Regions from separate parts of the Arthrobacter sp. UNCCL28 genome, predicted to be linked through region 1. Evidence: riboswitches for the same ligand, from Rfam matches in the RefSeq annotation. Region 1 holds a riboswitch; each other region holds the start of a gene.
What was found. Region 1 has a riboswitch for cyclic di-AMP ahead of BLQ01_RS08460 (M23 family metallopeptidase). Riboswitches for the same ligand answer to the same signal wherever they lie in the genome.
Positions count from the first base shown of each region.

Region 2: linked by a shared signal. The riboswitch ahead of BLQ01_RS16280 (aggregation-promoting factor C-terminal-like domain-containing protein) and the one ahead of BLQ01_RS08460 (M23 family metallopeptidase) in region 1 are both predicted to bind cyclic di-AMP.
Region 3: linked by a shared signal. The riboswitch ahead of BLQ01_RS17735 (hypothetical protein) and the one ahead of BLQ01_RS08460 (M23 family metallopeptidase) in region 1 are both predicted to bind cyclic di-AMP.

Region 1 is NZ_FMWE01000002.1:856,869-861,899, forward strand. Features, by position in the region: gene BLQ01_RS08450 (NlpC/P60 family protein) at 1-223, opposite strand, end outside; gene BLQ01_RS08455 (C40 family peptidase) at 323-1,069, opposite strand; cyclic di-AMP (ydaO/yuaA leader) riboswitch at 1,074-1,242, opposite strand; gene BLQ01_RS08460 (M23 family metallopeptidase) at 1,381-2,211, opposite strand; cyclic di-AMP (ydaO/yuaA leader) riboswitch at 2,216-2,457, opposite strand; gene BLQ01_RS08465 (iron-dependent transcriptional repressor DtxR) at 2,645-3,340, opposite strand; gene serC (phosphoserine transaminase) at 3,634-4,764, shown strand; gene BLQ01_RS08475 (MFS transporter) at 4,832-5,031, opposite strand, start outside.
Region 2 is NZ_FMWE01000006.1:102,389-107,419, forward strand. Features, by position in the region: gene BLQ01_RS16270 (response regulator transcription factor) at 1-327, shown strand, start outside; gene BLQ01_RS16275 (sensor histidine kinase) at 331-1,827, shown strand; cyclic di-AMP (ydaO/yuaA leader) riboswitch at 1,936-2,122, shown strand; gene BLQ01_RS16280 (aggregation-promoting factor C-terminal-like domain-containing protein) at 2,126-2,953, shown strand; gene BLQ01_RS16285 (glycosyltransferase) at 3,124-4,368, shown strand; gene BLQ01_RS16290 (MerR family DNA-binding transcriptional regulator) at 4,387-5,031, shown strand, end outside.
Region 3 is NZ_FMWE01000007.1:124,417-129,447, reverse strand. Features, by position in the region: gene BLQ01_RS17740 (PucR family transcriptional regulator) at 1-601, shown strand, start outside; gene BLQ01_RS17735 (hypothetical protein) at 849-2,285, opposite strand; cyclic di-AMP (ydaO/yuaA leader) riboswitch at 2,288-2,432, opposite strand; gene BLQ01_RS17730 (hypothetical protein) at 2,562-2,792, opposite strand; gene BLQ01_RS17725 (ATP-dependent DNA ligase) at 2,838-3,902, shown strand; gene BLQ01_RS17720 (DUF6480 family protein) at 3,998-4,261, opposite strand; gene BLQ01_RS17715 (alpha/beta fold hydrolase) at 4,414-5,031, opposite strand, start outside.

The DNA of each region.
Region 1 (5,031 bases):
GGACGTCCAAGGTAGACGTCGAGGTGGATTCACGGTCCACTTTGGTCTCGGCAGCGTTGGCTGCGACACTGCCGGTCAGGACCAGGCCTGAAGCTGCGGCAATGACGGCTGCCTGTCGGCCCACGCCGCCGGCGTTTTCACTGACGGCCTTGGCGATCACGGCAAGCGAGCTGGTCTTGGGGGCCTCAGCGCGATGCCGTGCAACCTTGTGTGCACTGGTCATGGTTTTCTCTTTTCGTATCCGCGTGCAGTTGGGGTACACGCGGCTCATTGGCGCGCCGGCACTTGGGGGCATGCCGGCGAACCCCGAATCGGTTTGTTTCTAGCGGAGGGTGAAGAAGGAGGAGGTGCCCGTGGAGGCAGCCGAGTGCAGGAGCGTGCCCTGTCCCGGGTTCAAGGCGCTGATCATCATTCCGTTGCCCACGTAGATGCCTACGTGCGCTCCACCGTTCTGCATGACCAGGTCACCGGGGGCAGGGGTGCTGGTGGGCTTCATGGCCGTCCAGGCGTTGACGCGCGGGATGCTGATGCCGGCCTGGGCGTACACCCACTGGGTGAATCCGGAGCAGTCCCAACCGTTGGGGGTGGTGCCGCCCCAAACGTAAGGGTGCCCGATGCCGGTGTAGGCGATCGCGGCGAGGCCGGAAGCGGCGGCGCTGGAAGCAGCATCCTTGGCTTCGGTGGACTTGGCGGTCACAGCACCTGCTGTGGCCTGGTCGCCGGAGGCCGAGGTGCGTCCGGTGGTCTGGGAAGCGCGCTGGACAACCTTGGGAGCTTCCTTCGTGGCCACTACGGGGCTTTCGAAGGAGACGGTTGCCGTGGGCTCCGCGGTGACTACCGCAGTGGTGACCATCTGCTGGGTGCTGGAGGCTTCCGACTTTGAAACATCGGTGTCTGCTGCCTGGGCCGGCAGACCAACGCTGAGGACGAGACCTGAGGCTGCTGCCAGGACGACAGCCTGGCGGCCGACGGTACCGGCGTTGGATGAAACAGCCTTGGAAAGCGAGTTCAAGGGGTTCGTACGAACCGATTCAGCGCGATGGCGCGCAGGGGTAGTGCGTGATGACACGTAGGTAGCCTCTCCCAATGCCTGCGAGGTGAGCTGTCGGATTCGGATGGGAGTCATCCGGCCGCGCTGCTTCAAGGAAGCTTTTGCGACTTAACCCCAAGGTCTTCTCACGAAGACCAGAAGTGGTTCCCCCGCCCCTGCCAGACGATTTATGCGAACGGACCTTGAGTAGTGGCAGAGCTAGGCAATCCACTCAAGTGCACCGGCCCCCTAAAAAGCCGATGCGCTTTGTACGGTACAACAGTTGAACGCGAATGTCACATTCAGGTCACGAGGCGTGTCACGAATGCGAGAGACGACCATCAAATGGACTAAAGCCAGCCCATGGGGTCAACAACTTCGCCGTTGACCTGTACTTCAAAGTGGAGGTGGCAACCGGTGGAGGCGCCAGTGGTACCGCTGAGCGCCACGGTGTCGCCGCGGGTGACCGTCTGGCCCACCTTGACGGTGAAGGACGACAGGTGGTTGTACGTGGTCTCGAGGCCGTTGCCGTGGTCGATGACCACGCGGTTGCCTCCGCCGTACTCGTGCCATCCGGCGAAGGTGACCTTGCCGGATGCCGCTGCATGGACGGCCGTGCCGCACTGCGCCACAAAGTCCTGGCCGCGGTGGAAGTCACCGGAGCCTCCCGTGAGGGGACTGACGCGGTAGCCGAACGGTGACGCTGTGGTCAGCGTGTCGAGGGGGCTGGCCATGGTGCCTGCAGAGGAGGCACGCTGGATGCTGCCCGCGGACTGGGCGCTGAGCAGTTGCTTCAACTTGCCGTCGGGGTCGGCAGCCGTGGCAACCGCTGCCCGGCTGAAGTCGATTTTGGCCGATGCGGCCGCGGAGACCTCCGGCTGGCTGCCACCGGATACTGCCAGGGCAGACTCGGTCTGGCCTGACTCCGAGGTGGCCATGACGGGGCTTGTGGCCGGCAGACCGACAGTCAAGGCCAGGCCGGTGGCGGCAAGCGCAACTCCGGCCTTTTGCCCGACGCCACTGGCTGCAGCGAAGTCGGCAACCTGGCGCAACGGGCTCTTACGGCGGCGAACCTGGCGTTCGGTGTCGCGTGGCCGGATCTCCGATACGACGCGGGCTGGCCGCAGCTCAGCAGCGGGGCCCGACGCGCGGCGACGGCCCCTGACGTTCTGCGTTGTCAAACTCTATTCCTCTCTAAAAAGCCTGCGAAGTTAGCTGTCGGATTCGGGTCAGAGAGTTTCAAGACCCGGCCCGCACGAAGCGCTCACGGCACACAGGTATCCCAGGAGGTACATGCGTTAATGGGCACTTCTGCTGCGGACTTCACCCCAAGGCTGCTTCTTTAGACAGCCGCTTGTGGTTCCCCCGCCTCTGCCAGTGGTGGATGGCACACCTGTTCCGCTGGCAGAGCTCGGCTCCGGAACAGGTAACGCTTTGGTATCAGCGCTAGTAGATAACTATAGGGGATTAAGGCCCGCAGTAATAAATTCGTTATCAACAGGAACGGGCATGCGGGCGGCAACCCCTTATCACTAATCCCGGAAAACCGCAGGTCACATGCGCGCCGGGCGTTCAAAAGTGAGATATGCCACCGTGCAGCAAGGCAGGGTTGTCTCAGCCAACAGAGACGAAGACGTGTGCCGCAACCTCAGGTGGAAGCTCCAGGGCACCTTCAATGCCTGGGACGCGGACGGAAATGTACTCCCCCACACGTTCCAGCGAGACCGCGGCGCCGGGCCGGATTCCGCCTTCGTCCAACTGGGTAAGAAGCTCAGGCTCAACCTGGATGGGCTCCGCCAAGCGGGTGACCGCTACCCGGGAGTTGGCCGCGTAACCCTCCATGGCCTGCAGGAGGTTGACGTCCACGCGGGGGAATGGCTGGGTGGCAAGACCGCCGAGCGCTTCCAGGCCCGGGATGGGGTTGCCGTACGGGGATTCTGTGGGGTGTTCCAGGAGTTCGTACAGGCGGCGCTCCACGCGCTCGCTCATCACGTGCTCCCAGCGACATGCTTCGTCATGGACATAAGCCCAGTCCAAGCCAATGACGTCAGCCAGGAGCCGCTCCGCGAGGCGGTGCTTGCGCATGACCTCGGTGGCGCGCTTCCGCCCAACCTCGGTCAGTTCGAGGTGGCGGTCGTTGGAGACAATCACCAGGCCATCGCGCTCCATGCGTCCGATGGTCTGGGAAACCGTGGGTCCGGAGTGCCGCAGCCGTTCGGCGATGCGGGCCCTGAGAGCCACGATGTTTTCTTCTTCAAGCTCCAAAATGGTCCGAAGATACATCTCAGTGGTATCGATCAGATCCGTCATCCAGCTCAGCTCTCCTCGAACGCAGTTCCTTGCGTAATCTCCACCGTACAGCGTCCCCTGCCGGGGTAGGCGGAGTGCACCGCCGCCCCTTGAACGCCAACCCCTAGCCTAGCTTATTTGGAATTACTCTGGATAATTCCGGTCGCATATGGTTTGCCGGCGTTCCACGTGGCGGACTATGACGGCCACAGGTTCCTGCCGTCGCACCGGGTCAGGCAGAATTGGGGTGTCGAAGGGGCAGTTGATGCCACCTGCCACGACCCATCTCTAGCCGATACCCATTGGAGCCACACGTGAGCGACAACAGCATCACCATTCCCGCCGATCTGCTGCCCAAGGATGGACGCTTCGGTGCCGGACCGTCCAAGGTCCGTCCCGAACAGATCGAGGCCCTGTCTGCCGCGTCGTCCACCATCCTGGGCACGTCCCACCGCCAGGCTCCGGTCAAGAACCTCGTGGGTTCGGTCCGCGAAGGACTCAGCCAGTTCTTCCGTGCGCCCGAGGGCTATGAAGTTGTCCTCGGCGTCGGCGGTTCCACGGCCTTCTGGGATGTCGCCGCCTTCGGCCTGGTCGAGAAGAAAGCACAGCACCTTTCCTTCGGTGAGTTCGGTTCGAAGTTTGCTGCCGCCACCAACAAGGCTCCCTTCCTGGATGCTTCCTCGATCATCAAGGCCGAGCCGGGCACCCGTCCGGTGTCCCAAGCCGAGGCCGGAGTCGACGTCTACGCCTGGCCCCAGAATGAGACCTCCACGGGCGTGGCCGCTCCCGTCAAGCGGGTCCAGGGCGCCGACGAAGGCTCCCTGGTCCTGGTCGATGCCACCTCCGCTGCAGGCGGGTTGGACGTGGACGTCGCCGAGTCCGACGTCTACTACTTCGCCCCGCAGAAGAACTTCGCCTCAGACGGTGGTCTCTGGCTGGGGCTGTTCTCCCCGGCCGCCCTGGAGCGCGCTGCACGGATCAAGGCGTCCGGCCGCTGGATCCCGGACTTCCTGGACCTGCAGACCGCCATTGACAACTCCAAGCTCAACCAGACGTACAACACTCCTTCGTTGTCCACCCTGGTGACTCTGGACGCCCAGGTGCAGTGGCTCAACAGCAACGGCGGCCTGGACTTCGCCAGCAAGCGCACTGCGGACTCGGCCAACCGCATCTACTCCTGGGCTGAGGCATCGGAGTACGCGACGCCGTTTGTCACCAATGCCGAAGACCGCTCCAATGTCATCGCCACCATCGACTTCGACGACTCCATTGATGCCGCAGCCATTGCCAAGGTCCTGCGTGCCAACGGTGTGGTGGACACGGAGCCTTACCGCAAGCTTGGCCGCAACCAGCTGCGCATTGCCACGTTTGTCGCCATTGAACCCGACGACGTTTCAGCCCTGCTTGCCAGCATCGACTACGTGGTTGGCGAACTGAAGAAGTAGGACCACAGACTGCTGGTCGGCGTCGTTCGGAGGTATTCCGGACGACGCCGCCGCCGTTTAAGGCGCCTTATCCGCCCTGCCGGCCCACGCCGTCGTCGTCCTCCTCGGTGACGGGACGGGCCAGCAGCGACTCCACCCGGAAATGCTTGAGTCCGCGCGCACGGCGATCAAAGCGGAGGCGCAGCTGCTTTGCGCGGATGATCCAGACCAAACCCACGACGGCGGTGCTGACGCCGGCCAGCGCAGCGACGCCGACGGACCATCGAG
Region 2 (5,031 bases), on a different contig from region 1:
CGTTCGGGCGTCGCTGCCATGGACACCGCGGAGCTGGTGGTGGGTGACCTCACCCTGAACGTGGACACCCGCGAAGTTACCCGCGCCGGCGAGGACATTCCCCTCACGGCAACCCAGTTCGAGCTTCTGCGCTACCTCATGGAGAACCCCAAACGGGTCATCAGCAAAGCCCAGATCCTGGACCGCGTGTGGGATTACGACTTCGGTGGGCAAGCCAACATCGTGGAGCTCTACATTTCATACCTTCGCAAGAAAATCGAAGCCAACCATCCGCCGATGATCCACACCATTCGCGGCGCCGGCTACGTCATCAAGCCCGCGGACTAGGCGTTGAGCACACTTTCAGGAGTGGCCAGAAAATCCGGCCGCAGCTGGCTGAACCCCTCCACGTGGCATTTGCGTACCCGGCTGGTCCTGGTGGCGATGGCACTGCTGGTCGCTATCTGCGGGGCGGTAGGTGTGGTCAGCTACGCCTCCATGGACATGGTGTTCAACAAGCAGCTCGACAGGCAGCTCGAGCAGGCGTCCAGCCGCGCGAATGACTTCGGCAGGCCGCCGTCGAACTTTCCCTCCTCACCTTCGGGGAAGCCGGACCCGCTGGAGGCCAGGGGGCAGGCCGCCGGAACGCTCAACGCCAGGATCGACGGGTCCACTGTCCGCAGTTCAGGGCTCATTGACGCCCAAGGCAACCGTGTTGCACTGTCCCCCGCGGATGAGCAAGTGCTGTTGGCGCTGCCCAAGAGCGGTGATCCGGTGGATCGTTCCCTCTCCAACGGGGACTATCGGCTGGTGGCGGTCGCCCCCTATGGCGACGTGATCGTCACGGGCCTGCCTCTCGCGGACAAACAGAGCGCCGAGGCCTCACTGGTCTGGACAATGGTGTTGGTCTCGCTGGGCGGACTGGTGGTCATCGGCCTCGCCGGCACCGTCATCATCCGCCGGACCATGCGGCCTCTGGAGCAGCTCTCCGAGGTGGCCACCAAGGTTTCACGTCTTCCGCTCGACGCCGGTGAAGTGGCACTTGCGGTGCGCGTACCGCCGTCGGCCGCCCATCCCGGAACGGAAGTGGGCAGCGTAGGCCATGCCCTGAACCTGATGCTGAACAACGTCTCCAGCGCTTTGGAAGCCCGCCAGGAAAGCGAAACCAAGGTACGCCAGTTCGTCGCGGACGCCTCACACGAGCTCCGGACGCCGCTCACTGCCATCCGCGGTTACACCGAACTGCTGAGGATGACCGAAAGCTTCACTGACGACGGCCGCAAATCCCTGGCCCGCGTGCAAAGCCAGTCAGAGCGGATGACAACGCTGGTGGAGGATCTCCTGCTGCTCGCCAGGTTGGACGAGGGCCAACCGGTCAAGGTTACCGATGTGGACCTCACCCAGTTGGTGATCGAAACGGTCAGTGACGAGAAGGTCATGGCGCCGGACCACATATGGCAACTGCAACTGCCGGACGAACCCGTCACGGTCCGCGGCGACTCCACCCAGCTGCACCAGGTCCTGGCCAATCTTTTGTCCAATGCCCGCAAACACACCGATGCCGGCACTACCGTGGTTACGGCCGTCATGCTGTCCGCCGATGGCAGCGCAGTGGTGACCGTGACAGACAACGGGCCGGGCATTCCAGAGGATTTCCAAGGCCGGATCTTCTCCCGCTTTGCCCGGGCGGATGCCGCGAGATCGGGGTCTGAAGGGACGTCGGGGCTGGGGTTGTCGATCGTGGAATCCATCGTGGAAGCGCACGGCGGTAGCGTGGAGGTCACGTCGCGTCCGGGTCGAACCGAATTCGCCCTGCGGCTACCTACCGTCACCACCGAAGAGATGTAACGAACACGGCAAGGCGACTCACCGGCGTCGTGATCTCTGTTACCTAAATGTGACTTCTGCGAATTCCTCCTGTACCGTCGAAAGGGTGGGTCGCCCCAACTGGCCCGCATCCGGGATGCGCCGAGCTCTGCCACTTCCCGGAGTCCGTTCTTACTCCGAGGCAGAGACGGGGGACCCAGAGTCTCCGGGCCCAGGCATCATGCCGGGCCCTTGGGGTGAAGCCGCAGCGACATGCGCGGCCGGATGACCTCATCCGAACCCGACAGCTAACTCCGCAGGCGCTGAGAGGTAATCACACATGTCTGAATTTAACGATCAGACGCGCCCTTCCGCGCGTCACCGCGATGAGCACAACGCACCGTTGACCAAGTCGCAAACCGTCCTCAAGAACGCTGCCCGCCAAGGTAAGTCCGGCCACCGCATGTCGGTTTTTGCCGGCGTCGTGGCCGCCGCGTTGGGCGTCGCATCGCTCGGTACTGCTGCCAACGCCACCCTGAACCTCCCTGAGGCCAGCCGCGTTGCAGAGACCCAGGCAGCTGCCCAGGTCAGCACCAACAAGACAGCCGAAATCTCCGCTTCCTTGGACGCAGCCGCCGCAAAGGGCGCTGCCGACCGGGCCGCCGTGGACAAGGCCGCTGCTGAAAAGGCTGCCGCCGATCAGGCTGCTGCTGAAAAGGCTGCCGCCGAAAAGGCCGCCGCCGACCAAGCCGCTGCGGAGAAGGCAGCTGCTGACGCTGCAGCCAAGCAGGCCGCCGACGCCGCTGCTGCCGCCGAAAAGGCCGCCGCCGAAGCCGCTGCTGCAGCCCCGAAAGCCGTGGATGACCCCGCCGCTGCCAAGGCCTACGCCGCAAGCATCCTGGGCAGCTACGGCTGGAGCGCCGGCGAAATGACTGCCCTGAACACCTTGTGGGAGAAGGAATCCAACTGGAAGACCACTGCCACGAACGCTTCCAGCGGCGCGTACGGCATCGTCCAGTCCCTGCCTGCTTCCAAAATGGCCTCTGCCGGTGCTGACTGGCAGACCAACTACCAGACCCAGATCAAATGGGGCCTGAACTACATCAAGGAGCGCTACGGATCCCCGTCGGCCGCCCTGGCCTTCCACTTGGCCAACAACTGGTACTAAACCAGGCAGTTTGAAGACCGCGCCGGTTGCCGCCGATCGCACCAGTCCCCACTGGAGCGAACGGCGGGAACCGGCGCGGTCTTTGCATTTCACAGGTGACCGCCGTAGCTCACAGTGACGTCACAGCTTCCGCCTAAAGCCCTCATAATCGGCCAGCCCATGCTGGAGATATGACGCTCACAAATCCAACCACCAGCGCTCCCCCACGACGGTTCCACTCCGCGCGCTTCGGTGGCGGGGCGTTGCCTGCTTCGCAGCCGGAACTCCCGAACGTAAGGCCGGAGAACCCACAGTTGCCCAGGCGCTCCCCCGTGGACACCGGGGCCGGCGTCCCCGTCCTCGATCTCACCGTCCCCGTGTTCAATGAGGAAGCGCACCTGGAGAAGAACCTCCGCACGCTTCACGGCCATCTCTCCGGCACTTTTCCGCACACCTTCCGGATCACGGTCGCTGACAACTCCAGCACGGACAACACCTTAAGGATCGCCGAACGCCTGGCACGGGAACTTCCGGAACTGCGGGTGGTCCGGTTCCAGGAAAGAGGGCGCGGTAACGCCCTCCGCCGCCTCTGGCAGTCCTCACCGTCACCCGTGCTGGCCTATATGGAAGCGGATCTGTCCACCGACTTGTCCGCCTTGGCACCCCTCCTTGCGCCGCTGCTTTCAGGCCACTCTGACCTGGCTGTCGGCACGCGCCTGGCACCTGACTCGCGCGTGGTCCGCAGTGGTGGCCGCGAATTCACCTCCCGCAGCTACAACGCCCTGCTCCGCACCGTCCTGGGCACACGCATTTCCGATGCCCAGTGCGGCTTCAAAGCCGTCCGCGCGGACGTTGCGCACCTTCTCCTCCCGCATACCAAGGACGACGGCTGGTTTTTTGACACCGAGCTCCTCGTCATCGCCGAACGTTGTGGTTTACGCATTCATGAAGTCCCGGTCGACTGGACCGATGACCCCAACTCAAGTGTCGACGTCGTACGAACCGCGCTTGCCGACCTGCGGGGCATGGCGCGGCTGACCCGAGACCTTCGCCCCGGACGTTTTCCGGTCAGGGAGCTTCGGCCAGGACGGGACCGGATGGCTCCCGGAACCGGACTTGCGGGGCGTGTGCTTGGTGCGGTGGCGTGGACGTCGCTTTATGCCCTGTTCTTCGTGCTGCTCCGCAGTGTCGTGGATCCTTTGCCGGCGAACTTCATCGCCCTTGCCCTCATGGCCTCGACTACCCGCCTGCGCATCCAAGGACCGGTCATGCTTCTCCTGACGACGCTGCTAAGTACGGCTGCGCTTGCGATCCTGCCGGTAATGACGACGGCGGACCGCTGGCTTGAAGGAGCCGTGCTGGCTGCCGCTGGACTCGCCGGGCATATCGGCGGGTATGCGGCTGGCCGAAGAAGGCTTGCACCTGACGTTACGTGAGGATTTAGCGTAGTTCCCATGGGAACAGCGGAGAGCGGACAGTGGAGTATCGGCGAACTCGCCAAAGCCTGCGGAGTCAGCGTGCGGACACTCCATCACTACGATGAAATCGGCCTGCTGACCGCGAGCGGCCGGACGCCTTCCGGTCATCGACGGTACGGGGAGGGCGATCTTCGACGACTGTACCGGATCAGGGCCCTTCACATGCTCGGGATTCCGCTTGCTTCCATCACGACAGCGCTGGATGGACCCGGGAACGATGATGATGATCTCGGTTCCATGCGTGTCCTGCTGGACCGGCAATTACGGCATGTTCAACAGCACGCCCAACAAGTCCAGGCGCTTCAGGACCGGCTGGGTGAGCTGCTCAACCGACTGGACGCTCCAGCCATGCCCACCGCCGCACAATTCATGTCAACTTTGGAGATGATCACCGTGTTCGAAAAACACTTCACACCGGAACAGCGTCAACAGCTTGCGGAGAAACGCCAGGAGCTGGGAGCCGGGAAGATCGAGGACTCAAAACGTCAATGGACCGCGCTGGTGGAAGAAGGCCTGGAGCATGTCCGGGCCGGTACTTCCATCTCGGATCCGGCAGTGCAGGAGTGGGTGCATTCCTGGGACCGCATCGGGGAGATGTTCCATTCGGGCGAGGATACAAAA
Region 3 (5,031 bases), on a different contig from region 1:
GCAGTCCACCATCGGTGTCAACGCCGCGTTGTTCAGCGCAGGAACCGAAACGCATTCAGTGGTGCTGTTCCGCGAGTCCGGTGGCCGGGCGGACCACGCGCAGGTGCTGGTGCACTACCAACTGGAACTCGCCAAGCGCGCCGGACGGACTGTGGACCGCGTGATCCTGGGCATCAGCGAGCCGTTCCAAGTGATCCGTCAACTGGCGGGGGCGTACCGGCAATCGAAGGTTGCGGCGCAGGCGGCAGCTGTGGACAGGCCTCTCGGCGAGCTCGTGGACAGCCGGAACGTGGGTGTCTACCAGCTTTTCGATCGCCTCCTGGCGCCCGGCGGCTGGGACGACACCGGCTCACTGCACTTCCGGACCCTGGAGGACCAGGACAAGAACGGCGAACTCCTGCCCGTGCTGGAGCTCTTGTATGACAGCGATGGCTCAGTGCAGGACGTCGCGGCCAAACTTCACCTGCACAGGAGCAGCATCTACAACAGGCTGGGACGGATCCGCCAGCTGATCGGTGCTGATCCGCTGAGCGGCTCGATCCGCCTCGAGCTGCACGCCGCCTTGAAAGCCCGCCGATGGGCCGGCCGGCCAAGGATCTGAGCACTGAACGGGGCACTGAGCGCTGAACCGCGGGCCTGAGCACTGAACGGGGCACTGAACGCGATTGAGGCAGGCACCCAATGCGGGTGCCTGCCTCCATGAACTGCGCTAAACCGTGCCCGTTACGAGCGCCTCAAGCGCTGGCAGCTCCAACGGCCCAACCGACGCCGGAACGTGGCCGTGCGGCTGCTGCTGCAGTACCGGCTGTGCCATCCGGCGTGGGTGGTGATGCGGGGCAGGCGCGTGCTCATTTGAGGGCGTCCTTTGCTGCGTCAAGGATCTCGTCGAGCGCAGACTGCGTGGGCGCCGGCGTGGTCGCGCCGGGCTTGCCCGTTGGCTTGGGCTTGGAGGTCTGGGTGGGGGTAGGGGTTGGTGTTGGCGTGGGCGTCGAGGTAGCCGGAGGGGTGGTGGGTGCCGGGGTGGTCGGCGCAGGCGTGGCCGGCGGCGTAGTGATGGTGTCCGATGGCACGTCGGACGGTGCCGGTGCAGGCGCCGAGGGCGTGGGTACCTGACTGGTGCCCGGTGCCGCAGCGATGGTCGCCGGCACTGCGGATGGGACCCAGACGGGGTCAGCCAAGGAAACCTTAGGCGTGGGAACGGACGACGGCGACACTGGCGCAGGTGCCTCCGGAACCGTGGCCGGTTGGCCGGCCGCTGACGTCGCAGCAGCTGAGGCAGACGGAGAAGATGCCCTGGAGTAGGAAGCACTGGGGGCTGGTGATGCGGAACCCGAATTCCTGTCGGCACCGCTGGCTTCCTGGGCGGGCGCCTCCTGGCCGAAGAACGGCAACTCAAGGGCCTGCCCCACAGTGCCGGCCGTCAGGACCAGGCCGAGCGCGCCTGCCACTACGGCCATGCGCTGGCTCATGTGCTTGACCGAAGCCGCCTTCTGCAGGACTGCCTGGGGCTCCCGGCCAAGCGGGGACCCGCCCAGCCCTGATCGTGAACTCTGCCCGGAGCGCGAACCCTGCCCGGAGCGTGAACCAGTGGTGACGCCGGACTGTTCCCTGACATCCTTTCGGCTTGCCAGGGATGCCGATGCCGTGGCTGCCGCAGCAACCCGTGCCGGGGATGTGGCGCGAGCCTGCAAAGCAGGTGCAGCCGAGACGGGTGCAGGCGCTGTGTGGGATTCGGGGGTGGCTTCAGGCGCCGGATCTGCGGACACCAGTGGAATGGCGGCTGTGGCCGGTTCCGGTGTGGTGGGCAGGGGGTTTGCCGGCTGCCCGGAAGCCTGGACGATGGGAATGGCGGCTGTGGCCGGCTCCGGTGTGGTGGGTTGGGGGTTTGCCGGCTGCCCGGAAGCCTCGACGATGGGAATGGCGGCTGTGGCCGGCTCCGGTGTGGTGGGTTGGGGGTTTGCCGGCTGCTTGGGAGCCTGGACGATCGGAATGGCGGCCGTCGGAGGCCCGGGCGTGGTGGATACGCGGGCTTCTGCTTGCGCGGCCCGTTCCCGCTCGGCTGCACGCGCAGCCGCACGCGTGGTGGGCGTCGCGATGGTAGGCGCCGCCGCAGCGGGGGCGTCCGGCGTCGTGCCTGAAATTTCGGGTGCGGCAGTCCTGGGCGTGCCGGAATCCGGCTGCAGGCTGATATCGGATCCGCTGGGTTGGGCCCGACGGCGTCCGGTTGGCTTGGTGCGCTCGCCGTCAATTCGGGCGCGGCGCGGCTGATCCATGGTTGGGGACATGGTGGTTGCCTCTCAACGCCTTCGAGGTTAGCTGTCGGGTTCGGACGAGGCCGTCCGGCCGCAGTAGCGGCTTCACCCCAAGGACTTGGAAAAGTCCGGGAACTTGTGGGTCCCCCGCCTCTGCCGCGGGTCTGGCGGATTCCGGAGTGCGGCAGAGCTCGGCGTCATTCCGGAAGCGGCCCAGCGGAGATACGGGTCGCCCTACGACGGTACATGAGCAGGAAAGTAAAGTCACATTAATATAACGGCCGGTAGGTCTCTGCTGGCGGGAGGGCCTTAGCCCTTAGGCTTCGGGGCCGGAGCGGGCGCCGGGAGTTCGTGCTGGATCCTTTGGATCTGGTGGGCCTGATGCGTTTCCGGTCGGAAGATCTCGTCGGCGATTCCCAGCATCCCGCCGGCTGCGGCACGCCTGACACCCCGGCGGTTCTGCCGGGAAACCCAGTACCAGGCCACGGCCAGGAGGGCGGGAACTCCAAGTACGGCCGCCAACACGGCCAAGATATCCATCGCCTAAGACTAGCTTCGGCGTGCACCGGCAGGTAGACATTGTTTATGGACCTGCCCGTGATGCCACCCGTCTCGCCCATGCTTGCCAAATCCGTCCCCGCCATCCCGGACGTTGGGCACTACGAGCCCAAATGGGACGGCTTCAGGACCATCGTCTTCAAGGACGGGGATGAAATCGTCCTGGGCAGCCGCAACGAGAAGCCCATGACCCGCTACTTCCCTGAACTGGTGGAAGCCCTGCGGAAGAACCTCCCGGACAAATGCGTGATCGACGGCGAGATTGTCCTGATCGAGGGCAACCGGCTTGAGTTCGAGGTCCTGCAGCAACGGATCCATCCCGCGGACAGCCGGGTGAGGATGCTGGCCGAAAAGACTCCGGCGTCGATGGTTGCGTTCGACATCCTTGCCCTCGGCGACGACGATCTGATGGGCAGGCCGTTCTCGGAGCGTCGCGCCGTCCTTGAGCGTGCGCTCAAGGCAGCAGAGCCGCCCGTTTACGTCACTCCCGCAGTCACGGACCTGGAGCGTGCGCAGGAGTGGTTCGTGCAATTGGAAGGCGCAGGCCTGGATGGCGTCCTGTCCAAGCCGTTGGATGGGACATACCAGCCCAACAAGCGCGTGATGTTCAAGACCAAGCACGAGCGCACCGCCGACTGCGTGGTGGCCGGATTCAGGTGGCACAAGACCGCTAAGGTCGTGGGGTCCATGCTGTTGGGTCTTTATAACGACGCCGGCAAACTCCAGCACGTCGGGGTGGTTGCCTCCTTCCCCATGGCGAGGAGGGAAAGCCTGGTGGCAGAGCTTGAGCCTTACCAGGTGGACCTCAGCGAGCACCCGTGGGGCGAGTGGGCCAGCCAGGGTGAGGGGGCTGCGGGGTCCAGGATGCCCGGCGCCCAAAGCCGGTGGAGCGGAGGCAAGGATTTCTCCTTTGTGCCGTTGCGTCCCGAACTGGTCATCGAGGTGGCCTACGACTACATGGAAGGGGACAGGTTCCGGCACACCACCCAGTTCCGCAGGTGGCGGCCGGACCGGACCCCCGAAAGCTGCACCTACTCACAGCTGGAAGAGCCGGTTGCGTACGACCTCGGGGAGATCCTGAGGTTGCCGTAGCCTGCCTGCCGGGGCTGCGCAGCCGACCCGCTTAGCTGGCCTGCATGGACGTTCAGCTTGGACTTTCAGCCTGGCCGTTCAGCCGAGGCGGAGCGTTACTCTTCGTGTCCTTGATCGCTGCTCATGCTGCCCTCGGCCGGCGGGGTTTCTCCCGGCGGCACTCCACCGCCGGGTTCCAGGCCGGTGACGTTCCCATCGAGGGGATCGGGGTTGGCAGAGGCGGCGGGATCGTCGTCCTCGTCCTGGCGCATGTCGGGATCCTCGTGGATGCTGTCGGCGTCGGCGGTCGTGTCGAACGGCCCTGTAGCGCCGGTTGCTCCGAAGCCCTGGGTTTCCTCATTTGAGTCTTTATCAGTCACAATCAGCCCTTTCGTAAGCAAACTTACTAATGCGCTTGCTTTGCCAGCCTAGCCGGGAGGAGCGGACTCAACAAGCAGGCCAAAGCCAGGCGCCGGCGTCGTGCGTTAGTGCATTAGCGCGTCAGCGCATTTGAGCGTTAGAGCGTCAGCGCTTAGCGGTGCGGCGTTGTGGCGGCGACGAAACTCCGGATGGCGTCGGCCACGGCTTTGGGTCGCATGTGTTGGGCCACATGGCCGACGCCGGGAATCTCCACCAATCGCCCCTGCGCAACTGCCCTGGAAAGCCGGAGCGACCACTCCGGCCCAGCTACGTGGTCGCGGCTTCCCCGCAGGATCAGGACGGGCACCTTGATGCCGGTCAGCCGCTTCTCCGTGGGGTAGCCCATCATGACCGGAAGCTCCGTGAGGTACCACCGCGGACCACACTTGAAGTAATCGGAGATCACAATCCAATTGGACGACGCGCTCTCGCGGAGCAGTCCGTCCAGGAAGAGCGCCAAGGACTGCCGGCGAACGTTCTTGTGCCGGGAATCCACCACCGGCCCCATGAGCACCACCTGCCGTGCCTGCTCAGGCGAGTGCAGCGCCGCTTCGATGGCAAACTGCACGCCCATGGAGTGCCCCACCAATACGTAGGAACTGATGCCGCAGGATGCCAAGGCCCCGGCGATGAAAGCGCCGTAGTCCTCCACGGAGAGCTGCCTCCCGGGCTTCGGGGTCCCCGCGAATCCGGGCAGGTCCAGCGAGTACGTGGGTGCACCCGCTGCCAG